4 regions of the Priestia sp. LL-8 genome follow, and region 4 is predicted to be linked to each of the others. Evidence: riboswitches for the same ligand, from Rfam matches in the RefSeq annotation. Region 4 holds a riboswitch; each other region holds the start of a gene.
What was found. A riboswitch is a leader RNA that binds a small molecule or an ion and turns the genes downstream of it on or off. The one in region 4 is predicted to bind cyclic di-AMP.
Positions count from the first base shown of each region.

Region 1: linked by a shared signal. The riboswitch ahead of U9R83_RS19445 (potassium channel family protein) and the one ahead of U9R83_RS20135 (dicarboxylate/amino acid:cation symporter) in region 4 are both predicted to bind cyclic di-AMP.
Region 2: linked by a shared signal. The riboswitch ahead of U9R83_RS27705 (potassium-transporting ATPase subunit F) and the one ahead of U9R83_RS20135 (dicarboxylate/amino acid:cation symporter) in region 4 are both predicted to bind cyclic di-AMP.
Region 3: linked by a shared signal. The riboswitch ahead of U9R83_RS02305 (cation:dicarboxylate symporter family transporter) and the one ahead of U9R83_RS20135 (dicarboxylate/amino acid:cation symporter) in region 4 are both predicted to bind cyclic di-AMP.

Region 1 covers NZ_JAZAQH010000001.1:3,705,104-3,710,605, reverse strand. The annotation lists gene U9R83_RS19465 (S1C family serine protease) at 1-364, shown strand, start outside; gene U9R83_RS19460 (peptidyl-prolyl cis-trans isomerase) at 361-1,263, shown strand; gene U9R83_RS19455 (Lrp/AsnC family transcriptional regulator) at 1,582-2,037, opposite strand; gene U9R83_RS19450 (hypothetical protein) at 2,158-2,616, shown strand; cyclic di-AMP (ydaO/yuaA leader) riboswitch at 2,732-2,876, shown strand; gene U9R83_RS19445 (potassium channel family protein) at 3,001-3,660, shown strand; gene U9R83_RS19440 (TrkH family potassium uptake protein) at 3,664-4,983, shown strand; gene U9R83_RS19435 (YjcZ family sporulation protein) at 5,306-5,386, shown strand.
Region 2 covers NZ_JAZAQH010000001.1:3,013,558-3,019,059, reverse strand. The annotation lists gene nfsA (oxygen-insensitive NADPH nitroreductase) at 1-601, opposite strand, end outside; gene U9R83_RS15300 (putative quinol monooxygenase) at 631-915, opposite strand; gene U9R83_RS15295 (ArsR/SmtB family transcription factor) at 1,119-1,433, shown strand; gene U9R83_RS15290 (CHY zinc finger protein) at 1,453-1,788, opposite strand; gene U9R83_RS15285 (undecaprenyldiphospho-muramoylpentapeptide beta-N-acetylglucosaminyltransferase) at 1,967-3,034, shown strand; cyclic di-AMP (ydaO/yuaA leader) riboswitch at 3,194-3,336, shown strand; gene U9R83_RS15280 (hypothetical protein) at 3,409-3,546, shown strand; cyclic di-AMP (ydaO/yuaA leader) riboswitch at 3,562-3,702, shown strand; gene U9R83_RS27705 (potassium-transporting ATPase subunit F) at 4,000-4,080, shown strand; gene kdpA (potassium-transporting ATPase subunit KdpA) at 4,105-5,502, shown strand, end outside.
Region 3 covers NZ_JAZAQH010000001.1:424,153-429,654, reverse strand. The annotation lists gene U9R83_RS02320 (EcsC family protein) at 1-259, opposite strand, end outside; gene U9R83_RS02315 (DedA family protein) at 284-889, opposite strand; gene ytvI (sporulation integral membrane protein YtvI) at 1,049-2,080, opposite strand; gene U9R83_RS02305 (cation:dicarboxylate symporter family transporter) at 2,293-3,552, opposite strand; cyclic di-AMP (ydaO/yuaA leader) riboswitch at 3,659-3,798, opposite strand; gene U9R83_RS02300 (undecaprenyl-diphosphate phosphatase) at 4,072-4,896, opposite strand; gene U9R83_RS02295 (hypothetical protein) at 5,354-5,502, shown strand, end outside.
Region 4 covers NZ_JAZAQH010000001.1:3,835,987-3,841,488, reverse strand. The annotation lists gene U9R83_RS20145 (ATP-binding protein) at 1-975, shown strand, start outside; gene U9R83_RS20140 (NAD(P)/FAD-dependent oxidoreductase) at 1,192-2,661, shown strand; cyclic di-AMP (ydaO/yuaA leader) riboswitch at 3,267-3,421, shown strand; gene U9R83_RS20135 (dicarboxylate/amino acid:cation symporter) at 3,602-4,837, shown strand; gene U9R83_RS20130 (aspartate aminotransferase family protein) at 4,946-5,502, shown strand, end outside.

The sequences.
Region 1 (5,502 bases), 130 kb from region 4:
GACGATTGAACAGCTGATGAAAAACGGAAAAATAACGCGTCCATATATGGGGGTAGGTCTTCAAGATGTAGGTCAGCTTTCAGCTGCAACAAAACAAAACCAGCTAGGCCTAACAAGCGATACGTCTGAAGGAGTTGTCGTCACAACGGTTGAACCATTCTCTTCTGCTTCTGATGCAGGTTTACAATCAAAAGACGTGATTGTTGCAATCGATGGAAACGAAGTCAAAACATCCAGTGATTTACGTCAATATCTATACACAAAACGCAAAGTAGGAGACACGGTAAAATTAGACGTGTACCGAAATGGAAAAAAACAAACCATTGCTCTGAAGCTTTCAGAGCAGCAGGATAACAATGGATGAGTTCAACACCGTTAAAGCTGCTGCTAGCAGTATTAACAGCGTTCGGATTTCTAACAGGCTGCGGAGGGAAGCATTCAAACACGATGTTTCCTTCTGTAGAAATTAGTCAGCTATCTTCTGTCAAAGAAGTGGCAGCGTATGAAGGAGGCAAGGTGACAGGAGCTGAATTCAACCTTTTTTTAGCCGTTAAAGGGTTCTTAAATCCAGATGCTCCGCTAAATGATACAAGCTACCGCAAAGAGTTATTGCGGCAGCTTGTTATGCAAAAAATCTTAATTTCGTATCTAAAGACAAGCGATAAAGTACAAAAACAAGTTGAGGATATGTGGAAGCAAATTAAACGCTCCTATGACGAGGATACAAGAAAACAAGGTTATGAAGTGTTAAATATTCGTTCTAGTGATGTAACCAACCAGCTAACGAATCAGTTTAAATTAGAAGAATATTTCCGTAAACAAATTACGTCTTATGAACTAACTGCTTACTATAAACATATTGAAAACGATCTAACGCGCGTATCTTTTACGCAGCTGGCTTTTTCCACTTTACATGATGCCGAGGCCGCTTCGGCTGAACTGCAAAAAGGAACATCGCTTCAAGACGTTCAAAAAGAATATGCTGATGTCCAGACAATCAGCAAACTAGAGAATGCTGATAATCTAAAGCTTTCAAGTCTATCTCCCTCTTTTATAAATGTTTTAAAAAAACAGCACATCGGGGAGTGTAGTGAGCCCATTAAAATGGGTAAAGTCTATTATATTCTTATTTTAAAACAAAAAGATAAAAAAACGGAATCAGAAGTCAAAGAAGAAATGATGAAAGAACTTGTTTTGAATCATATCAACCGGTATATCCAGGATGAACTGCCAAGGTTTCACGTGACTTTCAACCTTAGGTAGTTCCCTTTTATATAGATTGATTGTTTTCAAAAAACAAGCAGGTAAAAGAGCTTTCTGTTAATAGAGAGCTCTTTTACATTTTTAAGTAGACAGAAATGTCAGCACCTGATAAAATAAAATTGTAAAACTTTCATTATTCGGAAAATTTATACCCTCCAGCTTTGGAGGGTTATTTTTTATGCTGTTGGACGAATCCATGAGGCTGAGACAAAAATATTTTCGTTGAAGGGAGATCCGAACGGGTTTGGTTCTTGATGAAGAATCAAACTCATTCGGATTTTTTTATTGGCAGGGTGAACGGATGTCGTTATGTCTCAATCACTTTTTATCTTTTAAATGACTCAATAATGCAGGAGCCATCTCCACGTGAGAAAGGGCGATGTGTGAAATCGTTTTGGCATAAGGTGTAATTTTGTTAATAAATTGTTCGAGTACGTGCAGATGAGGAAGCTGAAGCTTTGTAATAAAGCAGGCTTGCCCGGCGATGCGTTCACAGAATAAAGCGTAGGGATACTGAGAAATAAATCGTTTAAAACGTTCGTGCTCTCCGTTTTTCATCGTTACTTCAATAAAACACGATACAGGCAGGTGCAGCTTTTCATAATCAATATCGATTGTATATCCTTTTATAACACCAAAGCTCTCTAGCTGTCTTACTCGCTCTGCCACCGAAGGAGCAGACAGGTTAATTTGTTTTCCTAGCTCTCGTAAGGAAAGGCGGCTGTTTTGCTGCAGCGCCTGCAAAATCGATAAATCAATTTCATCAATTTTCAATTGAAAACCTTCTTTCTCATTAACGTTTCATTTGATTAGTAATAGTAGATAAGATGTTTTATATGTAATCTAAAATCTCTATTTTTCTTACTATAATAATTAAAAAGGAGTGAGTGAAAAATGGCAAGAGTTTTATTAACAAACGAAGAGGGAACAAATTTTGAAAAAGCATTGAATTTAATTCCACATGTAAAAAGGTTGTATGATGAGCTTTACGACACGCTTTGGAACAGCGATATAGTAGAAAAAGAGACCAAGGAAAAAACTAGGCTTTATCTAGCAGGTGTTAACGGCTGTGAGACGTGTATGAGCATGTCATATGTAGGTGATAAGACGCTTAATCAAAAAGTGTTAAGAGAAAAAGAGCTGGAAGAAAAAGACCGGCTGCTGTTTCGATTTATTGATGTATACCGAGTGCGTCCAAGGGAGTTGACCGATGCTGATATGGATCAATTAAAGAAATTTTACAGTGATACGCAGCTGTTAGAGCTTTTGGCTGTTATTAATTTATTTGATCAATTTCACAAAATGATTGTCAGTTTAGATTTATATGATTTTTGCAGCTTGCAGGGCAAGTGAAGTCTTCGCTAAAAATATCTTGACAGACAAAATCCACAGGAGTAAGATAGCTTTCGTGAAGTGAAACGTATCATGAATCGAATCGATCATTCTAAAAAATAGATCATAGACATTTGAATAAAAATCGCTTAATCCATTACGGAGCGGAGGACCCATTATTTACGCACATATTGTGCTCCGGGGTGAATCCTTAAAAAGGTAGGGTTACTCTTAAAACCCGAACCCGACAGCTAACTTCGCAAGCGTTTTGAGGGGGAAGAGTGTGAAAAAACACAGGAGCCTTCCTGTGTTTTTTTGCGCTTTTTTTAAGAAAAAGATGTAATTTTTTAGAAAAAGTATAAGCTAAGAGAACACACAGCAGTTGAAGGAAGGAATAAATACATTATGAAAAAACAGTTTGCTGTATTAGGATTAGGTCGTTTTGGAGGCAGTTTGGTTGAAGAGTTTGCTAATCTGGATGTGGATGTGCTCGCTATTGACCGCAATCAGGAGGTAGTAAATAAATTTAGCAACTTAGCTACATATGTTGTGCAAGCAAACGCGATTGATGAAGCTAGCTTAAAGGGGCTAGGTATTCGCAATGTTGATCATGCTCTTATTTCGTTTGGAGACGATATCGAAGCAAGCGTGCTCGCAACGATGCTGTTAAAAGATATGGGCGTTAAGCAAGTATGGGTAAAAGCGGTGAATATGTATCATCAAAAAGTGCTGGAGAAAATAGGAGCGGATAAAGTCATTCATCCGGAGCGCGATATTGCTAAGCGGATTGCTCATCACGTGGTGTCAGAAAAAATTATTGACTATATTGAACTGTCTAAAGACTATAGTATTGTTGAAATTGTCGCTTCTAAGAAGCTTCATAATAAAACGCTTTTTGATTTAAATATTCGCGCAAAGTACGGCTGTAATATTATCGGCTTTCAGCGAAAAGACGGGGAAATGGTGATTTCGCCTACGGCGCATGAAACAATTGAACAAGGAGATATGCTTATTGTCATCGGACATAATCGCGATTTAAACCGTTTTGAAGAAGAAGGAGTTTAACACATGAAAAAACAAAATATTAAACTCACCCCTCCGCAGCTGTTGCTCTCTATTTTTGGTGGAGGAATTATTATTGGTGCTCTTCTATTGATGATGCCTTTTTCTACTACTGAGCCAATCCGGTGGGTAGACGCTCTTTTTACGTCAACTTCCGCTATGACAGTAACCGGCTTAGCCGTCGTAGATACAGGTACACGTTTTACCGTCATCGGTCAAACGATTATTATGCTGTTAATTCAAATAGGCGGTCTTGGCATTATGTCATTTGCCGTGCTGATTTTTATGATGCTCGGTAAAAAAATTGGATTTAAAGAGCGTATGCTCGTTCAGCAGGCGTTAAATCAGACGAGCGTCGGCGGAGTTGTCCTGCTAGTTAAAAGGCTGTTTATCTTTTCATTTTTAATTGAGTTTGTTGCGCTTATCTTTTTAGCGATACGCTGGGTTCCGGAATTCGGGTGGTCTAAGGGGCTATTCTTTAGCTTGTTTCATTCAATTTCGGCTTTTAATAACGCTGGGTTCGGACTACTGTCTGATAACTTAGTTCAGTATGTAGGAGATCCCATTATTAATATAACGATTTCTTTTTTGTTCATTATTGGTGGGTTAGGATTTACCGTTCTTGCTGATATGTGGGTGAAAAAATCGTATAAAAAACTAACGCTGCATTCAAAAATTATGATTATCAGCACGTTCGCCATTAACGTGACTGCTATGCTTTTTATTTTTTTCTTAGAGTACGGCAATTCGCATACGCTCGGAAATTTATCATTAGGAGACAAAGTATGGGCTTCTTATTTTCAAGCGGTAACAACAAGAACCGCTGGATTTAATACAATTGATTTAGCTCACCTGCATGACGCAACGGTCTTTTTAATGGTTTTGTTAATGTTCATTGGTGCAGGAAGTGCGTCAACAGGAGGCGGTATCAAACTCACGACGTTTGTGGTGATTGTCTTTTCTGTGTGGTCATTTTTACGAAGCAGGGAAGATATTGTGCTGCTAAAGAGACGACTTCTTCCTCTTCATGTGTTTAAGGCCCTAGCCATCACGATGATTTCGATTATGTTTGTGTTTGGGGCTATTTTTCTGTTAAATATTTCAGAAAACCTCCCGTTTGTAAAAATTATGTTTGAAGTTGTTTCTGCGTTTGGGACAGTAGGTTTATCCATGGGAGCGACTCCTGAGCTTTCATACTTTGGACGCGTGATTATTATCTTTATCATGTTTTTAGGAAAAGTGGGGCCATTAACCCTTGCGTTTTCATTATCTAAGCAAAAGCGTGAAGCCGTTCGTTATCCAAACGAAGATATAATGCTAGGATAGAAAAATCGCCTTCGATGAGGCGATTTTTTTATATTATTTATACGTTCAAGACATATAAGAGGTTACGCACAAAACAGTTGCGATGAATAAAAAGAAGGCAAAGACAAGAACAATGGGCAATTTGGAATGTCGGCGCATTAAAGGCCCCCCTTTTTTATAGTAAAAATCTCTTACTATATATAACGAAAGAAACAAAAATATGATTCACTTTTTTTGGCGAAATTTGAAGGTTTTTCTCATAAAAATCCGCACCCCTGTCCTAAACATTTTGCCAAGCTCTTGCATACACTAAAAGCAGATAACAGGAAGTGAGGGATGTTACGTGGGAAAACAAAATTTCGCGTTAATCGTTGTGTTATTTGTTTTACTTGTTATTGTCGGTGCGTCTGGCTTTCGCTTTTAAACGTTAACTTTATTTGTGCATAGCCCCCGTCAAAAAGGGCATACTAGGCGGAAGTGAAAACCAAAAATTTCTTCAATATTGCCGAACAATGAGTTCCTCTACTCATTCATCTAATC
Region 2 (5,502 bases), 820 kb from region 4:
TTTCAGCATCATAGTCTTGAATCAATGACTTTAAGTCGTGATTATAGCTTTCACGATGGTGCACGGCAGCTTGTGGCAATCGAGGCTTTTTCGCAGAATGATCTGCCGGATGTCCAACCACAAGACCGCTTACTGGGAATACGTATTCCGGTAAATCCAGCAGTTCAATGACTTCTAGCGGTTTTCTGCGAATTCCTCCGATTGGTACTGTACCTAAACCGAGTGATTCTGCTGCAACTGTTGCGGCTTCTAACGAAATTCCAGCATCAGTTGCCCCGACTAAAATTGATTCAAGCCCATCGGTTACGCCAAGAGGGGCATCGTTAAGCTCAGCTGCAATCTTAGCACGATTAAAATCTGCACAAAAGATTAAAAATAGAGGAGCTTGGTCAATCCACGCTTGGTTGCCGGCAAGCTCTGAAAGTTTTTTCTTCTTTTCTTTATCTTGGACGCTAATAATAGTCACTTGCTGTCCATTAATAGAAGAAGCAGCTGACTGAGCAGATTGAATAATCGTATCTAAATGCTCGTCGCTTACTGCTTCATCTGTATACTGACGGATAGAACGATGATCTTGAATTGTACGAATTGCTTCATTCATGATGCTTCATCCTTTCAAAGAAGTTATGATTAACCTTGTAATGTTTTTACATCTAAAGGTGCTACAAGTACGCCAGTTTGAGCAAATGCTACAAAACTTTGGAAGTGAGCTGATTTATTGTGCGCTTGAATTGCTTCTTCGCTTTTCCACTCTTCAATCATCATAAACGTGTTAGGTGTAAAAGCATCTTCAAATAGCTGATAGTTGCTGTTTCCTTCTTCTTGTAAAGAATGCTTAATTAGTTCTTGTACGTTTTCTAAAAATTGTTCTCTTTTTTCTGGGTTAACTTTCATTGAAGCTTGTAAATGAATCATGGATGATTCCTCCTTTAATAATGATGGTGCTTTATATTATTTGTTTTGTTTTTAATCTTTCATTCAATTTATGATTAAAATGAAGATAAGTTCGAATATCATCGAACAATGAAACTATAACACCAATTAAATAACAGTGCAAGGATTTAGTTCGAAAGATATCGAACATTGATACACAAAAGAAGCTGTGTTATATTTTAAGCATGAGAAAACCTTATCAACCACCGAAATCTGAAATTAAATTAACGCCTATTTTACACGCGTTGAGTGATCCTAACCGGCTGCGTATTGTACAGTGTTTAGCGACAAGAAAGGAGCAGACCTGTTCGTATTATCAAAAATTAAATGTATCGAAATCAACGCTATCACATCATATTAAAGTACTTCGCGAAGCTGGAATTATCAAACTACGTATAGAAGGCACGCAGCACTATTATTCTTTGCGATTAGAAGAACTTGAGGAATTATTCCCAGGTCTGCTTCCTTCCATTATCAATATAGATGAGCAGTTATTTTAAAAGCTGAACGATGTTTCGTTCAGCTTTTTTGTTCAAAATAAATGTGTCCATGCAGGCTGCATCCGGGATTAAAAGAAGAACGACAGTGAGGGCAAGTCGAGTTACAGGTTAAATATTCATTAATTGAGAGCTCATGTTTACATACTCCGCAAAGAATAGCTTTTTCATTAAACATAGATTTTGGCCATCTTTTAATGTCGTGATTAGCATGTCCATTATGACATTGATAACATGGATAATATGTATTACAGCAATAAAATTTTATTGCAATAATATCTTTATCAGTATAATAGTGCACACAGCGCGTTTCTGAATCCACTGTGTCACCTTTTACCACAGGTACAGATTTGTTCATTATAATCACTCCTTATGAAAAGTATAGCATGCTTTTATACGCCTTATCATACATATGTAAAAAGAAAAATGCTATAATAAAACCATCGTTTTACATGTCAGATTACATGCTAAAAAGATTAGATAAAAAATTAATGTCAAAACAGATTGATTAAGTGATGCAAAGAGAGGAAGAAAAAATGAGTAAGCAAGTTATCGTTTTTACCGGAGGCGGAACAGCGGGGCACGTAACGCCAAACATTGCGATTATGAAAGAATTAGACAGTGAAAAATGGGATATCCATTATGTCGGTTCTCACAATGGTATTGAGAAAGAATTAATTGCTAAATTAAACGTTCCATATCATGCAATTTCAAGCGGGAAGCTTCGTCGCTACGTGGATATGGAAAATGTAAAAGATGTATTTCGAGTAGCAAAAGGGGTTGGCGATGCGCGTCGCGTGCTGAAAAAACTAAAGCCTTCTCTTGTTTTTTCAAAAGGCGGTTTTGTCACAGTTCCTGTTGTAATGGCTGCTAAATCTTTAAACATTCCCGTGTTCATTCATGAAAGTGATTTAACACCGGGACTAGCAAATAAAATTGCGCAGAAATTTGCCACTAAAATTTTCACTTCTTTTGATGAAGCTGCAAACTACTTTCCAAAAGAAAAAGTGCAGGTTGTTGGTTCACCTATTCGAAAAGAGTTATTTAGCGGAAGCGCAGCGAACGGGGAAAGCTGGCTTCGCTTTTATGATAAGCGCCCAATTTTAACCATTATGGGCGGAAGTTTAGGAGCGCGCCGCATCAATGAAATTGTTCGAGAGTCTTTGCCTGAATTGCAAAAGAAATTTCAAATTGTACACCTTTGCGGAAAAGGCAATATTGATACAAGCCTTGAAAAAGAGTCGGGCTACCGTCAGTTAGAATACGTAAATGAACAGCTTCCGGATGTTTTAGCGGCAACTGATTATGTGATTACACGCGGTGGATCCAATGCCATCTTTGAGTTTTTAGCTCTTCATAAACCGATGATGATTATTCCTTTATCAAAGGCACAGAGTCGCGGAGATCAAATTTTAAATGCACAATCCTTTAAGAAAAAAGGCTACTGTATGGTTGTAGAAGAAGAACAGTTAACAAAAGAACTGTTTTTGCGTGAAGTAAATGAGCTTCAGCAGCAGGCAAGTACAATGAAGCGTACAATGCGTGAAGCAACAAAAACGGATGCCATTTCAATTCTTGTAAATGAAATTGAGAAAATGAGCTAAAAAAAGCGTTCTTATCGAGGAGATAAGAACGCTTTTTTTCTTTCAAAACTATTATTTTAAAATAATGAATAAATATAGAAAAATAAAGCTTTTAAAATTTCAAAAAATGTTGTTGACAGTAAATTTTAACAGGAGTAAGATTACTCTCATGAAACGTTCCACAGTGAAACGCTGAGTCTTTCCTGAAAGAGAGGGAAAGAGCGGAGGACCCAATTATTAGGGGTGAATCTCTTAACTGAGTAGGGTTACTTTCTTGACCCGAACCCGTCAGCTAACTTCGTAAGCGTTAAGAGAGAGGATGGTGTAATCGTGGTCGTTTTCTATAACAGCGGATAGTACGCTCCTTTCAAAATATAGGTGAAAGGAGCGTCCAGATGCATTTATCTAAGCAAATGATTCAAATGATTGAATATCGGGCAATGTGCGACCAGCAATCTTTTGATCTAGCAAACCGCTATTTGTCTACGTTGGCTAATCAAAGTTTTAAACGCAGCAGTAAAAGTCATCATTAAGTCTAAAAATTAAATAACAAATATACGCTTAATCAATTATGAGCGGGGGACCCAATATTTTGTACGTATGTACTAGGGGTGAATCTCTTAACTGAGTAGGGTTACTTCCATAACCCGAATCCGACAGCTAACTCCGTAAGCGTTTTGGGAGTAAAAAATTCGTGTCAATCACGGCTTATTTGTCGTGCATTAAACCGCGGAAGAGAACTCTCTTCTGCGGTTTTTTAGTGAAAAAAAATAGCATCACGTCTCGCGGTTAGCTTTTTTGGACCTGATGCTTTATGAAAAGAAACCGTCACTAAACTTAGAAGCTATCATTTTTGTCAGGAAACAGTTAGGAGGAAGCAACTTGGATATGATGATGCTTGGAACGCTTGCCTTATTAGCGACTGCTATGTACGGAATTATTCGCTGGTCGTCTCATGTAGTAGACGACAGAGAGGAGAAGTGAACATGTCGTTCATTTTGTTAGGTATTTCAATTACCGTTTTAATTTATTTAGTATATGTACTGTTAAATCCAGAACAATTTTAATAAGCGGAGGAATAAAACGTGGGGATTTTTCTACTATCAGTTGCGCTGCTGCTTATTTTTGTAGCGCTTATTGCAAAGCCCGTAGGTATTTATATAGCGAATGTATTTTCAAACGATAAAAACACTAGCTTGATAGGAAAGATAGAAACAGTGATGTTTAAAGCAGCAGGAATTAAAGGGCTTAATCAAACGTGGAAGCAATATGCATTGGCTCTCGTGTTGGCGAATACGTTTATGATTTTTGTGGTGTACCTTATCTTCCGATTCCAAGGGGTACTGCCGCTAAACCCAAGCCACATAAAAGGAATGGATCCGGCCCTTGCTTTTAACACAGCCATTAGTTTTATGACAAATACGAACTTGCAGCACTACAGCGGTGAGTCAGGTTTGTCCTATTTCTCACAGATGGCCGCCATTGTATTTATGATGTTTGCTGCACCAGCAACAGCACTTGCAGTAGCAATCGCTTTTATTCGCGGGCTAGCAGGGAAAGAAATGGGAAACTTTTTTGTTGATTTTGTAAAATCAATTACGCGTATTTTACTTCCTATTGCTTTTATAACAGGTATTTTATTTACGTTTTTAGGTGTCCCTCAAACGTTAAGCGGAACGGTGACTGCCCATACATTAGAAGGGGCAACACAGCAAATTGCAAGGGGACCAGTTGCTTCTTTTCTTTCAATCAAAGAGCTAGGCAACAACGGAGGGGGATTTTTTGGTGTCAACTCAGCCCATCCATTTGAAAATCCCAATGCGTGGAGCAATGTGTTACAGATTGTCCTTATGCTTTTATTACCAACCGCACTTCCTTTCACATACGGAAAAATGATCGGACAGCGTAAACAAGGTCGCATCTTGTTTGTATCGATGAGTATGCTGTTTATCGTTATCTTAAGCACAGCGTTTGTAACAGAGTGGGGCGGTAACCCTAGACTTGATGCTTTTCATCTAAATGAAGCGAGCGGTTATATGGAAGGGAAAGAAGTCCGGTTTGGTGTCGGTATGTCAACGCTGTACGCCATCGTGACGACAGCAAGTGAAACAGGCGCGGTGAACGCGATGCACGATACCCTGACGCCTCTTACCGGGTTGTTAACGCTTGGAAATATGATGTTAAATACCGTATTTGGCGGTGTCGGAGCAGGATTTATGAATGTCATGATGTACGTCATCATCGCCGTATTTTTATCAGGTTTAATGGTTGGAAGAACACCAGAATACGTAGGTAAAAAAATTGAAGGAAAAGAAATGAAACTAATCGCCGTGACGCTTATCCTGCAGCCGCTGCTAATTTTAGGAGGAACAGCTGTAGCACTTACCACTCATTTAGGAATGGAAGGTATATCAAATCCAGGCTTTCACGGGTTAAGTCAGGCACTGTATGAATTTACGTCGTCAGCAGCAAACAATGGATCCGGTTTT
Region 3 (5,502 bases), 3.4 Mb from region 4:
GCTTATTTTCTTTTAATTGGGCTGATGCTTTCTCTAGCGTGGCAGACGTATTAGCTAAATACTGGCCTCCATTATCAACATACTTAGCAATTTCATCTAATAATTTTTCTATTTTTTGATGAATGAACTTTGGCGTTACTTTATCTAAAGCTGAAAAAGGCAAGCGAGCCAGCCGCTCCCAGAAAAAAAGTCCTTTTTGGTCTTTCTCCCACTTTTCAATTTTTCGTAGTTCTATTCTCAACTGTTCATGCTCTGACATATCCTCACTCTTTTCCTCGATTTATCAGCTCTGTCCTACTTGTTTATTCCGCACATACTTAATGATAAAAAACAACGCAATTAAAACAACAATTCCGATTCCAATCGGCTGCATATATTGAGACACAATCGGCCCCACCTCTTTCCACTTAGGTCCTAACTTATATCCTAAATATACGTAAATAGCCGTTACTGGAAGCATCGCAACAAATGTGTAAATAGAAAACAGCCAGACATTCATTTTTGCCATCCCGCACGGAAAAGAGATAGCGGTGCGCACTCCTGGAATAAACCGTCCAAAAAAAGCGACCCCGCTGCCGTACTTATTAAAAAAGCGATCGGCAGCGTCGATTTCTTTTTCTTTCACCAAAAAGTATTTTCCATATTTTAAAACTAGCGGTCGTCCACCGTAACGTCCCAGTGCATAAAGAGTCAACGGTCCACAAACACCCCCTACTGTACCTGCAAGGATAGCCAGATACAAGTTCATATCACCTTGGTACACCCAATACCCTACTAAAGGTAAAACAAGCTCTGCCGGGACAAACTCAAACGTTAATGCTAAAATTACGCCAAAATAAGAAAGCTGTTTTAGCGCTTCAATTAAAGAAAGTAAAACCGACTCTAACAAAAATTCTCCTCCTCATGTTATTAAATCTAAGACCACAAAACTATAATTTAGCCGATTGATAGATAAAAACCAATGCGACATAGTTTTTTCCTTTCCCTCTTTACGTATGACGTACTACAAAAGTTTCAATAAAAAAAGCGCTAGTTTTATCCAGCGCTTTTATAGTTTAAAGTTAATTTGAATAATACCTACTTTACGAAGAGCATCGTATAAAATAACTAAAGCCGGTCCTAAAAATAACCCGACAAAACCTAAAAGTTTAAATCCAATGTACAAACTAACTAGTGCAGCCAAAGGTGAAATACCCATATTTGTAGAAAATACTTTTGGTTCTACTACACGTCTTACTACCGTAATGACTCCAAATAGAATAAATAAGCCGATTGCTAATGAGTCATGCCCTTGAGTAAGAGCAAAAATCCCCCATGGAACGAGAACCGAGCCTGTCCCAAGGATTGGCAAGATATCGACAATTACAATTAATAAACTAAGAAGCGCGGTATACGGAACATCTAATAGCCAAAGCCCTATATAAGCCATTACAAACGTCATGACACTTAAGATAATTTGTGCCTTGATAAAACCAACCCCCGCTTGGATAAGCTGAGTGATGACAACTTGTAGCTTATATTTCGTTTCTTCTGTTAAAAATGACTTAATTTTATTTTTAATAGCAGGCAGCTCAAGGCTGATAAATACAAGCGCTACTAAATAAATAAGAAACTCTAATAGAAACCCAGGAACAGTAGCGGCAAAGCTGATGATAATTTCCACCGTACTTTTTAACAGAGAATCTAATGAATTTACGGTTTTTTCAAGCGTGCGCTCGATAGAAGAAATCACTTCTGTAGGAAGAGCGTTTGAATAGTACTTCCACTTAATAATGGTTGGGTAAATCGCGGTTTCATAGATTTCTTTTACAAATGAAGGCGCTATTTTTGAAAGAGCAACCACTTGCGTAACGATTGTCCGAACAATAAAAAATCCAATAAGTATCAGCGAAACAACATATAAAATGAAGGTGGTAAGCACTGCATAGACTCTCTTCATTTTAAAAGATTGATGCAATTTCTGAACAATACCCTCAAGTGCTAATGCTGTTAATAAAGCAAACACAATCGGTAAACTGTAAGGGATTAACAAACATACGATTACTATCGAGGCGATGACCCATATTCGCTTTTTCCACATACTCTACTATCCCCCTACTAGCTAAGCTATCTCTATATTTACTGATAAAGAAAGGAACCAGTGACTGCTTTATGTAAGAATAAAATTTGGATATTTTTATACCTGATGTTACATATTATAGGGTCAATTCCCATAATAATAAAGGAATTATTATGAAAAAAGCTACTTATTCTAATTTTTTGAATAGAATAAGTAGCTTTTTAATTTATAAATTAGCCGGCCCTCATGACCTCTGTACCTTTTTTAGGATCAAATTTGCCTTCGGATTTAGACATTACAATTGCTGCTAGTGTGTTTCCTACTAAGTTAACAACCGTACGTGCCATATCCATGATTCTGTCTACTCCAGCAATGAAGGCTAATCCTTCTGCGGGAACACCGATTGTTCCAAGAGTAGCCAGTAATACAACAAATGATGTTCCTGGCACTGCAGCCATTCCTTTCGATGTAACCATCAATACAAGAATGAGCGTCAGCTGTTGAACGATCGTTAAATCAATACCATACACCTGCGCTAAGAATAACGCTGCAATCGCTTGATAAAGAACGGAACCATCTAGGTTAAATGTATAACCAATTGGTACAACGAACGATACGATAGCTTTTGGACAGCCCATCTTTTCAAGTTTTTCCATGATACGCGGAAGAACTGTCTCAGAACTAGATGTACTGTATGCTAACAACAGTTCATCTTTCATATAGCGGAATAAGTGGAAGATGTTAATTCCTGCCCATTTAGCAATTCCTCCTAATACAACAAGTAGGAAGAAAATTAACGCTAAATAAACTAAGATAACAAGCTTTCCTAATGAAAGGAGTGAATCTAAGCCAAATTTTGAAACCGTTACACCAATTAAAGCAAATACACCAATTGGAGCCACTTTCATTACAAGGTTTACCACGTGAAACATTGCGTGAGAAACGCCGTCGAAGAATTGTACAACTGGCTTTCCTCTTTCCCCAATTGCTGCTACTCCAAGTGCAAACAACACTGTAAAGAAGATAATTGCTAGCATATCTCCTTCAACAATTGATTGGAAGAAGTTTGTCGGAACAATGTGCAAGAACGTTTCAGCCACTGACTTTCCTTCTTGCTGTTCGGATGTTTCAACGTATTGTGAAATATCACTCTTCTGTGCTGATTGAATGTCTACACCTTGCCCAGGATGAAAAATATTAGCAATCAATACACCGATTACAATTGCAAAAGTCGTAATAATTTCAAAATAGAGAATTGTTTTAACGCCGAGCTTCCCGACCTGTTTACCGCTACCTGCTCCTGCAACCCCAACGACTAAGCTTGAGATAACAATTGGAATAACAATCATCTTAATTAATCTTAAAAATAAGTCTCCTAGCGGCTGTAGGTATGTTACTACACGCGGATCGTTAAACCAAATTACCCCTACAAGAACACCGAGGATTAATCCGGTAAAAATCTGCGTAGCCAAACCAAAACGAATTTTTTTCATAGATGTACCTCCCCAAAGATGTATGACATTTGTATATACTTTTCTGAAAAAACAAAAAAAGACTATTCTTAAGAAAGAACAGCCTTTTACTTACGCTATTTTGGGCTCTTTCTCTCAATAAAGCAAACGGGGTTAACTGTCGGATTCGGAATTGAGAGTTTCCTACCTTTTGTAAGGATTCACCCCAAGGCAGCTTTACTGCCGATAATGATTCCCCCGCTCTATACGATTAAGCTTATTATTCAGTTTTTATAAAATTAAAACGATCTATACGTTGTCATACGTTTTTTACAGTCAATAAAACTAAACAGAAGTCTTACTTTTACTTAACTTTATACTGCACAAATATTAATTTACTATTTTTCGACACGTTTTGTCAATACCTATGTTTATAAAACGCTTTCAAAAGGCGATAATATATATTTATGCAAAAAAGCTATTGCAACATTGCAATAGCTTTTTCTTGCTCTTTGAGTCTCTATTAGAAGTTTAAGGGACTAAAGAACACGCGTATTTATTTTATAAAAATACAAAATATAGAATAGCTGCTAAAACAATTCGATAAATTGCAAATGGCACTAATTTGATGCGATTAATTAATTTTAGGAAAAAGCGAATGGATACCAGCGCAAAAATAAAGGCGCTGATAAAACCGGCAATAAAAAACGGTAGTGCATCTGATGTGAAGTACTGCCAGTTTTTAATCAATGAAAGTCCGCTTGCTCCTGCCATGATTGGCACTGCCATAATAAATGTAAAATCTGCGGCTGCCTTATGGCTCATTCCAAGAAGAACCCCTCCTGAAATCGTTGAGCCTGAACGAGAAAAACCTGGCCAAAGAGCAATACATTGAAACAGTCCTATACCTAGTGCTTGTCCATAAGACATTTGGTCCACCGTCTCTACACGCGGACGTTTAGGTCCAAACAAATCTGCTAGAATCATTAATACAGCTCCAACCACTAAGCCAATTAGCACCGTATTTAAAGAAAACAAATGTTCATCAATGTAATCATCAAACAAAAGTCCTAACACTCCTGCGGGTAACAGACCAACAATTACCTGCATTAAATTCAAGCGATTTGTCGGTCCAATTGGAGCAGCTGGTTTTTTTCCCAATCCTAATAAATTAATAAAACGATCTTTAAAAATAACAACTACTGCTAAGATCGACCCTAGCTGAATAACAATTTTAAATGTATTAGCTACTGGAGATGAAAATAATTCTTTTGAATTCAACCACAGGTCATCCACAATAATCATATGCCCAGTTGACGAAACAGGAGCAAACTCTGTTAAACCTTCTACAATCCCTAAAATGATTGCTACAATAATTTCCCACATAAAGCTATATACCTTGCCTTTCTTTCAAATTAATAAGCTTATCGCTTCGTTTTACATGCTCAACTATTTTCCTATTTTGACACTTGCTTTTTTATCATAATTGTTAAAACTATGAAATACAATGTGTATTTGCAAAAAGATAAGAATCTTTAATAATTTGTAATAAAAACCTTACATGCTAGAACCCAAAAACAAGATATCAGCTTTTATTTGTTTTAAAAAGCAGTCGCTGTGTTCGGTATACATTCCGGGCCCTTAGCTAAAAATGAATCATCTAGACTATTTTTCTTTGGTGTGAAAAAATGACTAAATCATTATGTTTTTTCCATACCCTTTACTGTCATCTATCATTTTAATCAACTAGTGCTTGCTTATACGACATATCCCCTAAGTAATTTGAAACTTTTTTCTCTCTTTTCTCGTATATAATAGTATCTTTTTTAGGAGGCTTTTTACTATGAATGGAAATGTACGTACAATGAAATGGGTTACTGCTGGGTATGAAGCGTTACTCGGAATTCCTTTAATTGGCGCTGGGATTGTTATGGGCTTTAGTTATACCCCTCTTTTTATTGGATTTATTCTTCATGCTATCACACTCATTTT
Region 4 (5,502 bases):
AGAATTCAATATTTGAATCCCGCTGGTGTTAAACTTCTTGGGGGCGAGAAAAAAGAAGAGTATATCGGGCGTCCTTGGCTTCATTTTATTCACCCCGAACATTTAGAAATCGTAAAAGAACGAATGGTTCAGCTGATGAATGGAATGTCCGTGAGACCGCGTGTTGATGTGAAACTATTGACTAAAAAAGGAGTCGTCATTATTGAATCTTCGGCAACCAAAATTAAGTTTGAAGGACAGGATGCCATTCAGTATATTATTCGCGACGTAACCGATCGAAAAAAATATGATGAAATGGCAAGTAAATCTGAAAAACTTACAATGGTGAGCAAGTTAGCGGCAGGAGTAGCACATGAAATTCGTAATCCAATGACGGCGATTAAAGGGTTTATTCAGCTGTTAAAAGCATCGAAACAGTATAACGAAGAATACAATGATATTATGCTTGAAGAATTGAATCGCGTCGAATCCATTATTCAAGAATTTTTAACGCTGGCCAAGCCTAAAATTGAAAATTCATACCACCCCAAAAGTCTCAATCAAATCATCCGTCACGTGACATTACTATTAGATACACACGCCAATTATAAAAACTGTCGTATTATTAATGAAATTAGTGATGAGATTACAATCTTTTGTGAAGAAAATGCGCTTAAACAAGTTTTTATTAATTTAATTCAAAATGCGCTTGAGTCAATGAGTAAGGGCACAGTTAAAGTCACCGTTGAGAAAAGAAATGGATACGGCATGGTCATTATCGAGGATGAAGGCTGTGGAATTGATGAGCAATCTTTAGCCCGGCTAGGTGAACCGTTTTATTCTACTAAACAAACAGGAACGGGGCTAGGGTTAATGATTAGCTACCGAATAATCGAACAGCATCAAGGGCATATTTCATTTGCGAGTAAAGTAGGAGTAGGAACAAAAGTAGAAATTGCTCTTCCGTATATTAAAGAACCAGTGAACATTTCATAGCGCTTGCTATTCGTTCACTGGTTTTTATTTGATTAGAATAAAAACGAATGTTTTTTTATTTTTTTATTTTAATGTTCGTATATATTGTTGACTAAAGGGTTTGTTTTTGATATATTATCAAATGGCTAGAAAATAACCGAATGATAATAAAAAAGAAAATTCGGTCAATAACTTTTATCTTTTACCCAAAGAAAAAAGATGATGGGAGAATGTACAATGAACTCAAATTATGATGTTATTGTGGTAGGGGCAGGACCCGCTGGGATTTTTACTTGTTATGAGCTAACGTTAAAATTACCGGAAGCAACTATTTTATTAATCGATAAAGGACACGATATCTATCGACGTAATTGTCCGATTCTTCAGAAAAAAATTGAAAAATGTCCGCCTGCGGTTGGCAAAAAAGAGTTTGCTGGCTGTTTGCCTGCTTGTTCTATCACAAATGGTTTCGGTGGAGCCGGCGCATATTCAGACGGGAAATTTAATATCACAAGTGAATTTGGAGGCTGGATGACGGATTATCTGTCTGAATCACAGGTGGTAGATTTAATTAAATATGTGGATGAAATTAATTTAAAACACGGAGCAACCGATACGATTACGGATCCGTTAACTGATAAAGTTCGTGAAATTGAAAAACGCGGATACGCAGCAGGATTAAAGCTATTGCGTGCCCAGGTGCGTCATTTAGGAACAGAGCAAAATTTAGAAATTTTAAAAAGCATTTATGAATACTTAAAAGAAAAAATTGATATGCAGTATAAAACGGAAGTAGCCGATTTAATAACAGAAAAAGAAGATGGTCAGCATATCGTGCGCGGTATTGAATTGAAAAATGGTGAAAGAATTACGGCTGATAAAGTGGTTGTTTCACCAGGTCGAGACGGCTCGAAGTGGATGAGCGACTTACTAAAAAAACGCCGTTTAAAAATGATTAACAATCAAGTGGACATCGGCGTTCGAGTAGAAACATCCAACGTTGTTATGGAAGAAATCAACAAGCACTTGTACGAAGGGAAATTCATTTACAATACGTCTGTAGGTACAAGAGTCAGAACGTTCTGCAGCAATCCTTCAGGACATGTGGTAGTAGAGAATCATTCAGGTATTATGTTAGCAAATGGACACGCATACAAAGATCCGAAGCTTGGAAGTCAAAATACGAACTTTGCGCTGCTTGTTTCTCATAAATTTTCGGATCCATTTGATCAGCCGAACGAATATGCGCACGAAGTATCAAGATTAGCTAATATGCTGTCAAACGGGGGCTTAGTTGTTCAAAAGTATGGAGATATTTTAAAGGGCCGTCGTTCAACAGCAACTCGAATTAAAGAAGGCTTTTTAGAACCAACGTTAAAAGAAGCTGTGCCTGGTGACTTGGGCTTAGTGCTTCCTTACAACACGATGAAAAGCTTAATTGAAATGACAGAAGCGCTGGATCATGTAACGCCTGGGTTAGCATCTGAACATACGCTGTTTTACGGTGTGGAAGCGAAATTTTACTCAGCCCGTCCGAAGTTAAACGATAAGTTTGAAACTGAAATTTCCGGTTTATACGTCGGAGGAGACGGAGCTGGTATTACGCGAGGACTCGCGCAGGCAAGTGCGTGTGGTGTGTGGGTAGCGCGTGACATTGTTGAAAAATTAAAGAATCGCAAAGCAAGTTCTGAACCTGTTACTGTATAAAAAAAAGAGGCCGTCACCGCCTCTTTTTTTTATGTGTTAAATAACAAAAGCGAATAACTAAAAAGTAAAGAACTTGTACCGCTCCAACTCCGATAGTTTTATATGATCATTACCCGCTCTTTTTTTAAAAATATTACGGAATCCATACTCCTATCGTGAGTAGAATTAAGTAGAATAAGGCGAATTGATAATGTCCATTTCTTTGCGCCAATAAAGTCAGTGAAATTTTAGGGAGTTTATATCAAGCAGCACGATAAGGATAAAATCAACAGTTGAAAAGAGTTGTTTTTTGATGAGTAAAATATTTGTGAAAGCAGTAAAGTACGCGGACGTTAGAATAATTATGCGAATTTATGAATGTAATTTAATAAGAAGAAAGTTCACTTTACAAACTATTTTTTGAATTAATTTTTTATCAATTAGATTATAAGTCTTGTTAAATAAGTGTTTTTTATTTATTGAAATATGATGTAAATATTTTGAAATCTAACAATTCTCAACTTTTTATGATAAAATCATGCATTATTTTTGAATAAAAACTTGACAGAAACATATGAAATGAATTTTAATTAAAGTAACAATTATTATCATGAAAAAATATTAAAGAAAATTATTTGCTTAATCTCTTTTGTTTTATAAGAGAACGGGGGACCCATATTTGTGCGTAATGTACTTGGGGTGAATCTTGAATGAATCAAGTAGGGTAACTCACGTACCCGAATCCGACAGCTAACTCCGTAAGCATTCAGTGAGGGAATAACAGGTCTATGAAACCATGATATTCTCATGGTTTTTTGTATAGCTAAAAATATTCCTAAACTATTAATCTGAAAATTTTTAATATATTGTATATTTTGAGTGTTATCGTTATCAATGCATGGTAAAATAAGTATGGTAGTTAGAATCATTCTAATATAATTTATTTATGGGAGGTAAATCTATGAAGCTATCGACAAAGATCATTATCGCGCTAATTGCTGGTGCTGTTGTAGGAGTGTTGATTAACGCTTTTGCTCCAAGTGCTTTTGCTCCGCTGGACAAGTACTTGTTTACACCGCTTGGCCAAATTTTCTTAAGCTTAATTAAAATGCTTGTTGTACCAATTGTGTTTTTCTCTATCACGTTAGGGGTAGCTGGTTTAGGAGATCCTAAAAAACTAGGAAGAATCGGGGCTAAAACAGTTTCCTACTTCCTAGTTACAACAACCGTTGCGATTATTATTGGTTTAATTTTAGCGTATGCAATTAAACCAGGTACGTTTGGATCTTTTGATACAAAAAACGCTTCTTTTGAAGCCGAAAAAGCACCGCCGGTTGGAGAGACATTCTTAAATATGATTCCAGTCAATCCAATTCAAGCGATGGCTGAAGGGAATATGCTTCAACTTATCGTTTTCTCTATCTTTATCGGTTTTGGTATTACGATGCTTGGAAGTAAAACAAAAGGGCTTTACAATTTACTCGAGCAAGGCAATGAATTGATGATGTATCTTGTAAATCTGGTGATGAAGTTTGCTCCTTACGGAACATTTGGGCTTCTTGCAACCGCGGTTGGAAGTCAAGGCTGGGAGGCAATTAAAGCAATGGGGCTGTACATGATTGTAGTCGTGCTCGCGCTGTTCATCCATTCAATCGTAACATATGGGGGATCGGTCGCTCTTATGGCCAGACGTAATCCTATTGAATTTTTTAAAGGTTTTGCTCCTGCGATGACGGTTGGATTCAGTACATCAAGCAGTAATGCAACGCTTCCGATTTCAATGAATGTAGCTCAAAAAAATCTTCGTGTCCCTGAGTCCATCAGCAGTTTTGTTCAGCCGTTAGGTGCTACCATTAACATGGATGGAACGGCAATTATGCAAGGTGTAGCGACTATTTTTATTGCGCAAGTATACGGCGTTGACCTGTCGCTGGGCGCTCTTGTGACGGTTGTATTGACAGCGGTGCTTGCTAGTATTGGTACAGCAGGCGTGCCGGGAGTTGGCCTTATTATGCTAGCAATGGTACTAAGTTCGGTTGGCCTGCCTGTAGCAGGTATCGGATTAATTATTGGAATTGATCGCTTGCTTGATATGCTTCGTACATCTGTAAATATTACAGGAGACGCTGCGTGTGCCGTTATTGTGGCTGAGTCAGAAGCAAAGCGTATCGATAAATCTGTAACGCAATCAGCTTAATACGTGTAAAAGCTCTAGCTATATGCTAGGGCTTTTTTTATTGGCAAGAAACTCTTCTTTTCAGCATACAGTTTAATAAGAGTATGTGTTTGAAAGGAGAGTGCGGAAATGAATAAGACCCATGTGATAAAGCCGCTGCTCGACGATGACTATCCAGTTATTTCATATGGAAAAGGAATTTATTTGTACGACCAAGATGGAAAAAGATACATAGATGCTTCGTCGGGGGCAGTTACAGCAAGTATCGGACACGGCGTAAAAGAAATTATTGATGCAATGACCGATCAGGCACAGAAAGTTGCGTTTGTATATCGGTCGCAGTTCACAAGTGATCCAACAGAAGCGTTAGCTAAGAAACTATGTGAATTAAGTAGCAATCATTTCCAGTGGAGTTTTTTTGTTAACAGCGGGACCGAAGCGACTGAAACGGCTATGAAAACGGCAATTCAGCATTTTCAAGAGCAAGGAAAGCCAACCAAAACAAAGGTTTTGTCACGCTGGATGAGCTATCACGGTATTACAATAGGAGCTCTGTCTATGTCAGGGCACGTTGGAAGGCGAAAACGCTTCTCGTCTCTGCTTGAAGATTATCCTTCGGTTTCACCTCCTTATTGCTATCGATGTCCGTTTCAGCAAACCTATCCATCCTGTAATCTTGCTTGTGC